Regions from separate parts of the Methylobacterium sp. WL8 genome, predicted to be linked through region 2. Evidence: riboswitches for the same ligand, from Rfam matches in the RefSeq annotation. Region 2 holds a riboswitch; each other region holds the start of a gene.
The links. Region 2 has a riboswitch for cobalamin ahead of FV234_RS00300 (CbtB-domain containing protein). Riboswitches for the same ligand answer to the same signal wherever they lie in the genome.

Region 1 (3,202 bases), on a different contig from region 2:
CGGCCCACGGCCCCAGCACCAGCCCGAGCTTCGGGTTGACGACGCCGTCCCGCGCCTTGCCGCTGTTGGCCGCCGTGTCGGAGACCACGTCGGCGTAGTAGCCGTCGGCGCGGAAGCCCACGCTGGTGCGCAGCCAGTCGGTCCAGCGCACGCGGTTGTCGTAGAAGAACGCCCCGCTCGCCTCCAGCACCCGGTCGTCGAGGACGCCGGAGCGGAACTGCCGGTTTGTGGTGTTGAACAGCCCGACCCGGATCGAATCGGTGCGGGTCTGCACGCCGACCTCGTTCTCCATCGGCAGCCCGAACAGGTCGCCCTGGAAGATGTGGCTCACCTCGCCGCCGCCCAGGATGCGCTGGTCGAGCTGGTGGAACTGGTCGCCGTTGACGGGATCGTTGAGGAAGTAGGTGAAGTCGTTGAACAGGTTTAGCTGCGAGCGGATCAAGTAGGCTGAGGCCCGCGTCACGCCGGTGTCGTCGGTCATGCTCCATCGTCCCGAGAGCGAGAACCGGCTGCTGTCGCCGCCGTCGCTGGGGTTCAGGCTACCGAACCGGCCGATCAGGCCTTCCGACACAGCGCGCGACGCGATCTGGTTGGTCGCGGTCCAGCGGCTGGCATAGGCCATGCCGGTGACGGAGAACCCGTCGAGCGCCGTGCCCTGGCTGTAGCGCACGACGCCGTTGAGCTTGCGCAGGGCGTCCGGCACGTCCCACGGGCCGTCGTAGACCTGCGCCTCGCCGGCCACCAGCAGGTTGCCCTGGCCGAGTGGCGCCGAGGCGATCGTCAGCGCACGCGCGTAGCCGAACGAGCCGAACGAGGTCAGTGCGACGGACTTCGCGACGGTGTCGAGGTAGTCGATCCGCACCGAGCCGGCGGAGGCGAAGTCGCCGTCGCGGACGAAGTACGGCCCCTTGTGGAACTCCACCGCGCCGACGAGCTCGGGGATCAGGAAGTTGATGTCGGCGTAGCCCTGGCCGTGGGCGTGGGTGCGCATGTTGACCGGCATCCCGTCCACGTCGATCGCGATGTCGGTGCCGTGGTCGAGGTTGAAGCCGCGCAGGAAGAACTGGTTGGCCTTCCCCTCCCCCGAATGCTGCGTGACGATCAGGCCGGGCACGGATTCGAGGACCTCGCCCGGCCGGGTGATCGGGCGGCTGTTGATCTCGGCGCCGGAGATCACCCCGGCGCTCGCGGCATCCACCGACCGGAGGGTGCCGCCGACGCCGGTGGTGCCGCCGACGTAGCCGGCGCTCGCCGCCGGCCCCGGGCCGGTCGCGGCCGGAGCGACGGTCTCGGCCGTGACCGAGATCTCGTCGAGGTTGGCCTCGGCCACGCCCGGCTGAGACAGGGCGGACCGCATCAGGACGGCTTGTGGCGGGACGGCCGCGCCGACGACGAGCAGAAGGATGCGCAGGCGCGGAGCGAAACGGGATACGGACACGGGACCTCGGGCGACGCGACGTGGCACGTCACCGCGAACGAGGCCGATCCCCCGCGCCGTCCCTCCGACGGCATGAGGCTTCGACACCCGCCGGGGCACCCCGCCCGACGCGCTTCGCGTGTGACCACGACCGAGGGCAGGTCTCCTGGCTCGCGGGTCGTCGCCCGCCACCGTCTTCCCGGATGCGGCGCATCCAGTGACGTGCGTTGGTGGAAGGCTCGCCGCTTACAGTTGCGGGGGCAGCCACGGCTTCGACGAAGGCCCTTCCAGGCTCCGTCCCACCGCGTTCCCTTTTGATCCTCGATGAGGAACCCTCGCGCACAGGTTGCGTCGGGCGCGGACCGCGCGTCAATCCGGCTTTCGCAGCGCGTCGCCGGGTGTGGCCGATCCGCGACGCCGCCTTCACCTGCTGCGCGGTCGCGTGGCCCTCATGCGAGCCGGTCTCCGCCTCGCTTCGGAACGCCCTAGCGGCTCGCTGCGAACCGGGCCGGGCCGTCGCCGCGGCCGGCGACCACCACGAGGCGCCGGACCTCGCCGCGCAGGAACGCCTGCAGGAAGCGGTCGTAGTTGCGGAACGACACGCAGCCGTTCGAGGCGCCGCTCGGCCCGAGCATGTAGGTGTGGGCGAGCAGGCCGTCGCGGCCGTGGATGGCGGCAGACCCGCCCACCGGGTTGAGGCGGATCGCCCGGACGCCGTGGAACAAAGCCTCGCGCTCGGTGAGGTCGTAGGTGCCCGGCGGGGTCGAGCCGCGCATCCGCAGGTGCACGAAGTCCGGGTGGTCCATGCTGGCGCCGAGGCCGGAATGAGCTTCCAGCACCTCGCCGCCGGGCAGGCGGACGGTGCGGGCGCTGATGTCGTAGATCGCCGTGCCGGCGCCCGCGTCGGGGCTGGGGAACAGGCGGCCGCGCGACCGGTCGAGACCGGGTCTCTCCAGGGCGGCGTAGGCCAGGGCCGGGCCGGATTCCTTGCGCGCGGCGAACAGCTCCTCGAAGAACGACGGCGTCTCGGCGGTGGGCGCCGGCGCCGCCTCGGGCACCCGGCGCGGCGCCCGGCGCAGGGCGAGGCGCTGCGGCACGGGGGCGGCGATCAGATCCGCCGGGCGCGCCATCGGCAGCGGCACGATCTGCGCCTGGCGGAGGACTCGGATCTCACGCGGGCGCTGCGCCTGGCTTGCGACCTCGGCCTGCCGCACGATCTCCGCCCCGGTGGCGGGTGTCGCGGCGGGCTCCACCGCCGCGACGCCCGCCACCGGCTGGGCGAGGGACGGAGCGAGAGAGGCGGTCGGGGCGAACGCAGTGCCGAGGGGGATGCCGCGAAGGTTCGCGCGCACGTCCGGCCCCATCATCGGACGGGGATCGAACAGGGCCGCGAGGGCGGTCGAGGCGGCGCTCCGGGTCTGCGGGTTCGTGGCCTGCAGGTTCGTGGCCTGGAGATTCGCGCCCGGCGATCGCGGGTGCTTCCCGTCGCCGGTCGGCACGCCCCCGAGGGTGACGAGGCAGAGCAGGCCGGCCAGCGCGTTGCGCAGGGTCGGATGGCTGCGGGAGCGCCGGCGACGAACGGGACGCGCGTGGCCGCCGTGGGAACGCAGGTGATGCGGCAGGGGATGCGGCATGTGATGAGGCATGCGGACTCGAACTCGGACGCGAAGGCTGAGGCGGCGCCCGCGGCCACGCGCCGTCCGTCCCCCGCGACGGAGCGCGGGCGGTGGACCGGCCGAGGGGCTCGGCCGTGCGGGGATCGAGAGAACTGCGACTGATCCGTAT
Region 2 (3,202 bases):
GCCAGAAAGCGGAGCGATCGGATGCAATGAAGCGAACGATCAGAGTGCTTCCTGAAAATCGGAACCACGCCGTCATGCAAAGCGACGGCGACCATTTCGCCATTGATACGATCGTGCACCCGACCCTGATCGCCCCGCTCGACGGGCTTCCATCGCTCGATCGCGAAGGCGATATCGAGCCTGTCGATCGGGCAGAGCCGGACCCAGTGGATTTGTAGGCCGATGCTTGCGCGGCGCTCGCACATTGCCCGCATTCGCGGACAACGGCCGCGAGTTCGACCGCGTCGAAAATTTGCGCATCGAGGACTGGCTGGCCTGGAAGGCGCACCACGCCGCGCCGACGACCGATCAAAACTCGATGCCCTCCTGCGCCTTCACGCCCGCTGCGAAGTGGTGCTTCACGCTGCCCATCTCGGTGACCAGGTCGGCGGCTTCGATCAGCGCGGGCTTGGCGTTGCGGCCGGTGACGACGACGTGGAGGTCCGGGCGGCGGGCCTTGAGCGTCGCGACCACCGCATCGAGGTCGAGGTAGTCGTAGCGCAGCGCGATGTTGAGCTCGTCGAGGATGAGCAGGCGGATGCCGGGGTCGGCCATCAGGTCGGTCGCCTGGTTCCAGGCGTTGAGGCAGGCGGCGATGTCGCGAGCCTTGTCTTGCGTCTCCCAGGTGAAGCCCTCGCCCATGGCGTGCCACGCGACCCGGTCGCCGAAGACCTTGAGCGCATGCGCCTCGCCGGTGTCCCAGGCGCCCTTGATGAACTGCACGATGCCGACCCGGTGCCCGCGTCCGAGCATGCGGAGCGCAAGGCCGAGCGCCGCCGTGGTCTTGCCCTTGCCGGGGCCGGTGTTGACGATGAGGAGCCCCTTCTCGATCGTCTTGGCCGCCACCTCGGCGTCCTGAACCGCCTTGCGCTTCTCCATCTTCTCGCGATGGCGCGTCGCGTCGTCAGGCTTGGCGTCGTCAGGCTTGGCGTCGTCAGGCTTGGCGTCGTCGGGCTTGGCGTCGTCGGTCATGACGTTCCCTGCGGTTTCACGGTCAGCGGCAACCCGGCGACCGTCAGCACGACGCGGTCGCATTCGGCCGCGAGGGCCTGGTGGAGGCGCCCGGCCGCATCGCGGAAGCGGCGGGCGAGCGCGTTGTCCGGGACGATCCCGAGGCCGACCTCGTTCGAGACCAGAACGAGGGGGCCCCGCGCCGCCCGGCAGGCGATGACCAGGGCCTGCGTCTCGGCGTCGAGGTCTGCGTCGGCGAGGATCAGGTTCGTGAGCCACAGCGTGAGGCAGTCGACCAGCACCGGTCCCGGCGCGTCGGCGATCGCCGCGGCCAGCGCCGTCGGCACGTCCCGCGTGATCCAGTCGCCGGACCGGCGGGACCGGTGGAGGGCGATCCGCGCGCGCATCTCGTCGTCCCAGGCCTGCGCCGTTGCGAGGTAGAACCAGGGGCCGGGCTCCGCCTCGATCAGCCTCTCGGCGTAGGCGCTCTTGCCCGAGCGCGCACCGCCGAGCACGAGGGTCGTCCGAGGCGCGGCCTGCTGCATGGCGAAGACCCATGCCCCAACCGTGGCGTGCCCGTCAAAGCCTCCGTTGTGCGGGTGCGCCGGACAGGCTATGGCTGGTGGAGACGGTGCCCCGGAGACGGGGTGAAAAGGGAATGCGGTGAGGGGAAACCCGATTCCGCGGCTGCCCCCGCAACTGTGAGCGGTTAGCTCCTGCCCTCGGCCACCGATGTTTCGGGAAGGCGGCAGGCGCGGCGATCCGCGAGCCAGGAGACCTGCCGTCCCCCGCGCTTTCTCGAACGCCGCCGGCGGGGCGGCCGGAGATGTTGTCGACATGACCACCCAGACCCTCACCCAAACCGGCACCCGCGCGAACGAAGGCTTCGTCGCCATCGCCGTCGCCGCCATGCTCGGCCTCGGGCTCGTGTTCCTCGCCGGCTTCTCGCCCGCCTCGGCGCTGCACAACGCGGCGCACGACTTCCGGCACACGCAGAACTTCCCCTGCCATTGACCGCCTGAACCCAGGCGCTCCCATGCTCATCCGGCTCCTGTCGGCGGCGCTCGCCGCCGGCTTCCTCGCGGCCGTCCTGGTGACGGGCCTCGAACTCGCGCTCACCTCGCCGCTGATCATCGCGGCCGAGCGCTACGAGACCCAGGCCACCCCCGGCTCCGCAGCCGCCGTCGCCCCGATGCCCGATCGCCTGCCGATCGTGCTGGCGCATGCCGGGCACGACCACGATTCCAAGGCCGCGCCCGAGTGGCAGCCGGGCGCGGGCCTGCCGCGCATGCTGTTCACCGGGCTCGCGACCCTCGTCGGCGGGATCGGCTACGCGCTGCTGCTCGGCGCGGTGATGCTGGCGACCGGCCGCGAGCCGTCGCCCGAACGCGGCCTCGCCTTCGCGGTGGCCGGCTTCCTCGCCGTGGCGCTCGCGCCGGCGCTGGGCCTGCCGCCGGAGCTGCCCGGTAGCGAGGCGGCTCCTCTGGTCGCGCGCCAGGTCTGGTGGCTGATGACCGCCGCCGCCACCGCGATGGGGATCTACCTCATCGCGATCCGCCGGGTGCCGATCACGATCCTCGGCGGACTTGTGCTCATCGTCGCGCCGCATCTGGCCGGCGCGCCGGAGGTGGCGGCGACGCCCTCCGAGCTTCCCGCCGGCCTCGCCGCGCAGTTCGCCGCGCGCTCGCTCGCCATCGCCTTCGTGTTCTGGGCGGTGATCGGGCTGGCGTTCGGCCGCGCGTGGCAGACCTTCGGGCCGAAGACCGCGGCAGGCGCCCGTGGCTGACACGGTCCTCTACGTCTGCACCACCTGCCGCATGGAAGGCGACGCACCGGACGGCCCGCGTGCCGGCGCCCGCCTGCTCGACGCGCTGCGCGCGCTGCCGGCGCCCGACGGGGTGACGATCGAGGCGGTCGAGTGCCTCTCCGTCTGCAAGCGGCCCTGCACCGTCGCGGTGGCGGCGGAGGATCGCTGGACCTACGTCTACGGCGACCTCGACCCCGCGGCGTCGGCACGCATCATCCTCGACGGCGTCGGGCTCTACGCCGGCACGCCCGACGGGATCGTGCCGTGGAAGCAGCGCCCGCAAGAGTTCCGCAAGGGCGTCGTCGCCCGCATCCCCCCGTTTCCGCCGCGCGCGGCCTGAGCCATCGGCGAGATCCCCATGACCATCGTTGCGAAGATCCCCTGCACCATCGTCACCGGCTTCCT
Region 3 (3,202 bases), on a different contig from region 2:
GGGCGACGAGAGCCTGCGCACGGAATTGCGCGACATCGCCCGGCGGATCGCCCGGCGGGCCCTGAAGGGCGCCGCCGTCACCGCGCGCTTCGGCGGCGCGCAGACGCGGGTGGAGACCGACCGCGACGGCTACTTCCGCGTCCACCTCAACCCGCGATCCCTGCCCGCGGGCGACCAGGGCTGGCACGAGGTCGCGCTGACGTTGGAGGCCGAGCCGCCCGTGCAGGCGCGGGCCCAGGTGTTCGTGCCGCCGGGCGCCACCGGCTGCGTCGTCGTCAGCGACATCGACGATACGGTGATGCGCACCGGCGTCGCCAACAAGGTGAAGATGCTGTGGCGGCTGTTCGTGGAGGATGCCGAGAACCGCGTCGCCTTCCCCGGCGTCGCCGCGCTCTACCGGGCGCTCTACGTCGGCCCGGACGGCACCCAGGCCAACCCGATGCTCTACGTCTCGCGGGCGCCGTGGGGCCTCTACGAGATGCTGTCGGAGTTCTTCAAGATCCACGGCATCCCGGTCGGCCCGATCCTGTTCCTGCGCGAATGGGGCCTGTCGTGGAAGCACCCCCTCCCCCGCCGGGCCGAGGACCACAAGCGCGCGCTGATCGTCCACATGCTGTCGCTCTATCGCGACCTGCCCTTCGTGCTGATCGGCGACAGCGGCCAGCACGACCCCGAGGTGTACGGGCGGATCGTCGCCGACCATCCCGGCCGGGTGAAGGCGGTCTACATCCGCAACGTCTCGCGCGACGCCGACCGCATCCGCGAGATCGAGGCGTTGGCCCAGGTGGTGGCGGAAGCGGGCAGCCACCTCGTCATCGCCGCCGACAGCACCGCCATCGCCCGGCACGCGGCCGGCCTCGGCCTCATCGCTCCGGGCGCGGTGGCGGAGGTGGCGGACGAGCACGCGTCCGGCGGCGAGCCGACGCCGGACGCCGAGACCGCCCCGCCCGGCAACCTCGGCGCGGTGCTGGGCGGCGCCGGCGGGACGCTGCCGCCGAGCGTCGTCGTCGAGGCGCCGGCGCGGGACGGATCGCACGGCTTAGGGCGCATGGCGGGAGGCGCTTCACGTGTCGCCGCCGGGCCACAACCCACAGTGTCGTGATTCGAGCCGTTGACTCGGCGCCTCCGCCACGGCCACTTGGCCGGGACGGTTCCCTTCGGGGATCAAAAGGGAACGTGGTGAGGACCGGGCGCGAAAGCGCTTGCCTGATGCCGCGGCTGCCCCCGCAACTGTAAGCGGCGAGCCCTCCATCAACACGTCACTGGGTCACGGCACCTGGGAAGACGATGAGGGGCAGCGACCCGCGAGCCAGGAGACCTGCCGTCAGTCGTGGTCACACGCGAAACGCGTCGGGCGGGGTGCCTCGGCGGGTGTCGAGACGCGTGCGCCCGATCGGGCGGACGCGGGGCGGCCTCGTTCGCGGTGACGTGCCACCACACGCGTCCGCACGCCCCGTCCATGCCCTTGCCAGCCGCGAGACCCGCGCCGACCCACGCCCACGCAGCCGCCTGGCACGCGTGCGCCGACGGCCGCCACGCGTTTCGGCGACCGCACGATTGTAACATTGTTACATTTGTGGTCGATACCCGGGCAGGCAGGCCGTTGCGCCGCGCCGTCAGAGCCGCAACCGATCCATGTTCGTTTTCCGGAAATCCCCACGATCCTGCGGGCGCACGACCCGTCGCCTGCTGCTGGCCGCCACGGCGTTCGCCGCGTCCGGCCTTCCCCGGGAGGCCGGCGCACAGCCGGCCGCGGGCGAGCCGTCGAGCGTCCTGCTCGACACCCTGACGGTGTCCGGCGACGGCGTCGGCCCGACCCGCGCGGCGCCGGTCGGCCTCAACCTGCGCACGCCCGATCGCGGCGCGAGCCGCCTCGGCCTCACGCCGCTGGAGACCCCCGGCAGCGTCGACATCATCTCCGGCGAGACCGCGCGCCTGCGCGGGCAGGACACGGTCGCCGAGGCCGTGACGCAGAACGCCACCGGCATCACCACCATCGCCTCGCCGGGCAACGGCAACGGCGCCTTCACCAGCCGCGGGTTCTCGGGGCCGAACTCGATCCAGCAGCTCTACGACGGCACGCGACTGTTCGTCGGCGCCAACACCGTGACCTTCCCGTTCGACACCTGGAACGTCGAGCGCATCGAGGTGCTGCGCGGGCCGGCCTCGGTGCTCTACGGCGACGGGGCGATCGGCGGCGTGATCAACGTCGTGACGAAGAAGCCGACCTTCACGCCCGTCAACGTGGTGCGGGCCGGGGTCGGCTCGGACGGCATCGCGCGGCTCGCGCTCGATTCCGGCGGCCCGATCGGCGACGCGGTCGCCTACCGCCTCAACGTCAGCGGGAACCGCGCCGGCGGCTGGATGAGCCCGGAGGGCGACTTCCGCAACCTCGCGGTCTCGGGCGCGCTCCTGCTGCAGGCGACGCCCGACCTCGCCTTCACCCTGAGTCACGACCTCGGCTACCAGGAGCCGGCGCGCTACTGGGGGACGCCGCTCGTCGAGGGGCGCATCTTGGACCGCATCCGGTTCAGCAACTACAACGTCCGCGACTCCAAGATCACCTGGGCGGACAACTGGACCCAGTTCAAGACCGAGTGGACGCCGAGCGCCGACGTCACAATCCGCAACACCGCCTACCGGCTGCAGAGCCGGCGCCACTGGTTCGACGTCGAGACCTACGCCTTCAACCGCACCACCGGCCTGGTCGACCGGAGCGACTACACCGAGATCTACCATCAACAGGAGCAGGTCGGGAACCGGTTCGACGCCGCGTTCAAGGGCACGCTGTTCGGCTTCCGCAACGACTTCCTGGCCGGCTTCGACGTGAACCACGTCGACTTCCGCCACACCAACAACTTCTCCACCGTGGGGTCCGGGCTCGTCACCAGCGTGCCGCTGGTCGGCTACGATCCGGGGCTGTTTCCGGTGAACGGCCGCGCAAGCCCGGCCTACGCCACCAGCACCGACCAGGCCTCGGTCTTCGCCGAGAACCGGCTGATCCTCTCGGACCGGCTCTCGTTCCTCAGCGGCGTCCGCTTCGACGCCTCGAACCTGCAACGCGAGAACCTCGTGAGCACCGCGCAGTTCGAGAAGGCCTACCAGGGGCTCGGCTACCGCTTCGGGCTGGTGTTCAACTCGACGCCGGACACCGCGCTCTACGCGCAGGTCGCCACCGCCACCGACCCGGTCAACAGCCTGA

Region 1: linked by a shared signal. The riboswitch ahead of FV234_RS13005 (TonB-dependent receptor) and the one ahead of FV234_RS00300 (CbtB-domain containing protein) in region 2 are both predicted to bind cobalamin.
Region 3: linked by a shared signal. The riboswitch ahead of FV234_RS06910 (TonB-dependent siderophore receptor) and the one ahead of FV234_RS00300 (CbtB-domain containing protein) in region 2 are both predicted to bind cobalamin.

Annotation. Positions count from the first base shown of each region.
Region 1 covers NZ_VRVF01000031.1:21,546-24,747, reverse strand. The annotation lists gene FV234_RS13005 (TonB-dependent receptor) at 1-1,357, opposite strand, end outside; cobalamin riboswitch at 1,556-1,769, opposite strand; gene FV234_RS13000 (DUF2778 domain-containing protein) at 1,903-3,063, opposite strand.
Region 2 covers NZ_VRVF01000001.1:57,291-60,492, reverse strand. The annotation lists gene FV234_RS00315 (hypothetical protein) at 27-218, shown strand; gene cobO (cob(I)yrinic acid a,c-diamide adenosyltransferase) at 349-1,011, opposite strand; gene cobU (bifunctional adenosylcobinamide kinase/adenosylcobinamide-phosphate guanylyltransferase) at 1,008-1,535, opposite strand; cobalamin riboswitch at 1,603-1,791, shown strand; gene FV234_RS00300 (CbtB-domain containing protein) at 1,828-2,004, shown strand; gene FV234_RS00295 (CbtA family protein) at 2,027-2,776, shown strand; gene FV234_RS00290 (DUF1636 domain-containing protein) at 2,769-3,137, shown strand; gene cobW (cobalamin biosynthesis protein CobW) at 3,156-3,202, shown strand, end outside.
Region 3 covers NZ_VRVF01000012.1:45,807-49,008, reverse strand. The annotation lists gene FV234_RS06915 (phosphatase domain-containing protein) at 1-1,102, shown strand, start outside; cobalamin riboswitch at 1,132-1,341, shown strand; gene FV234_RS06910 (TonB-dependent siderophore receptor) at 1,636-3,202, shown strand, end outside.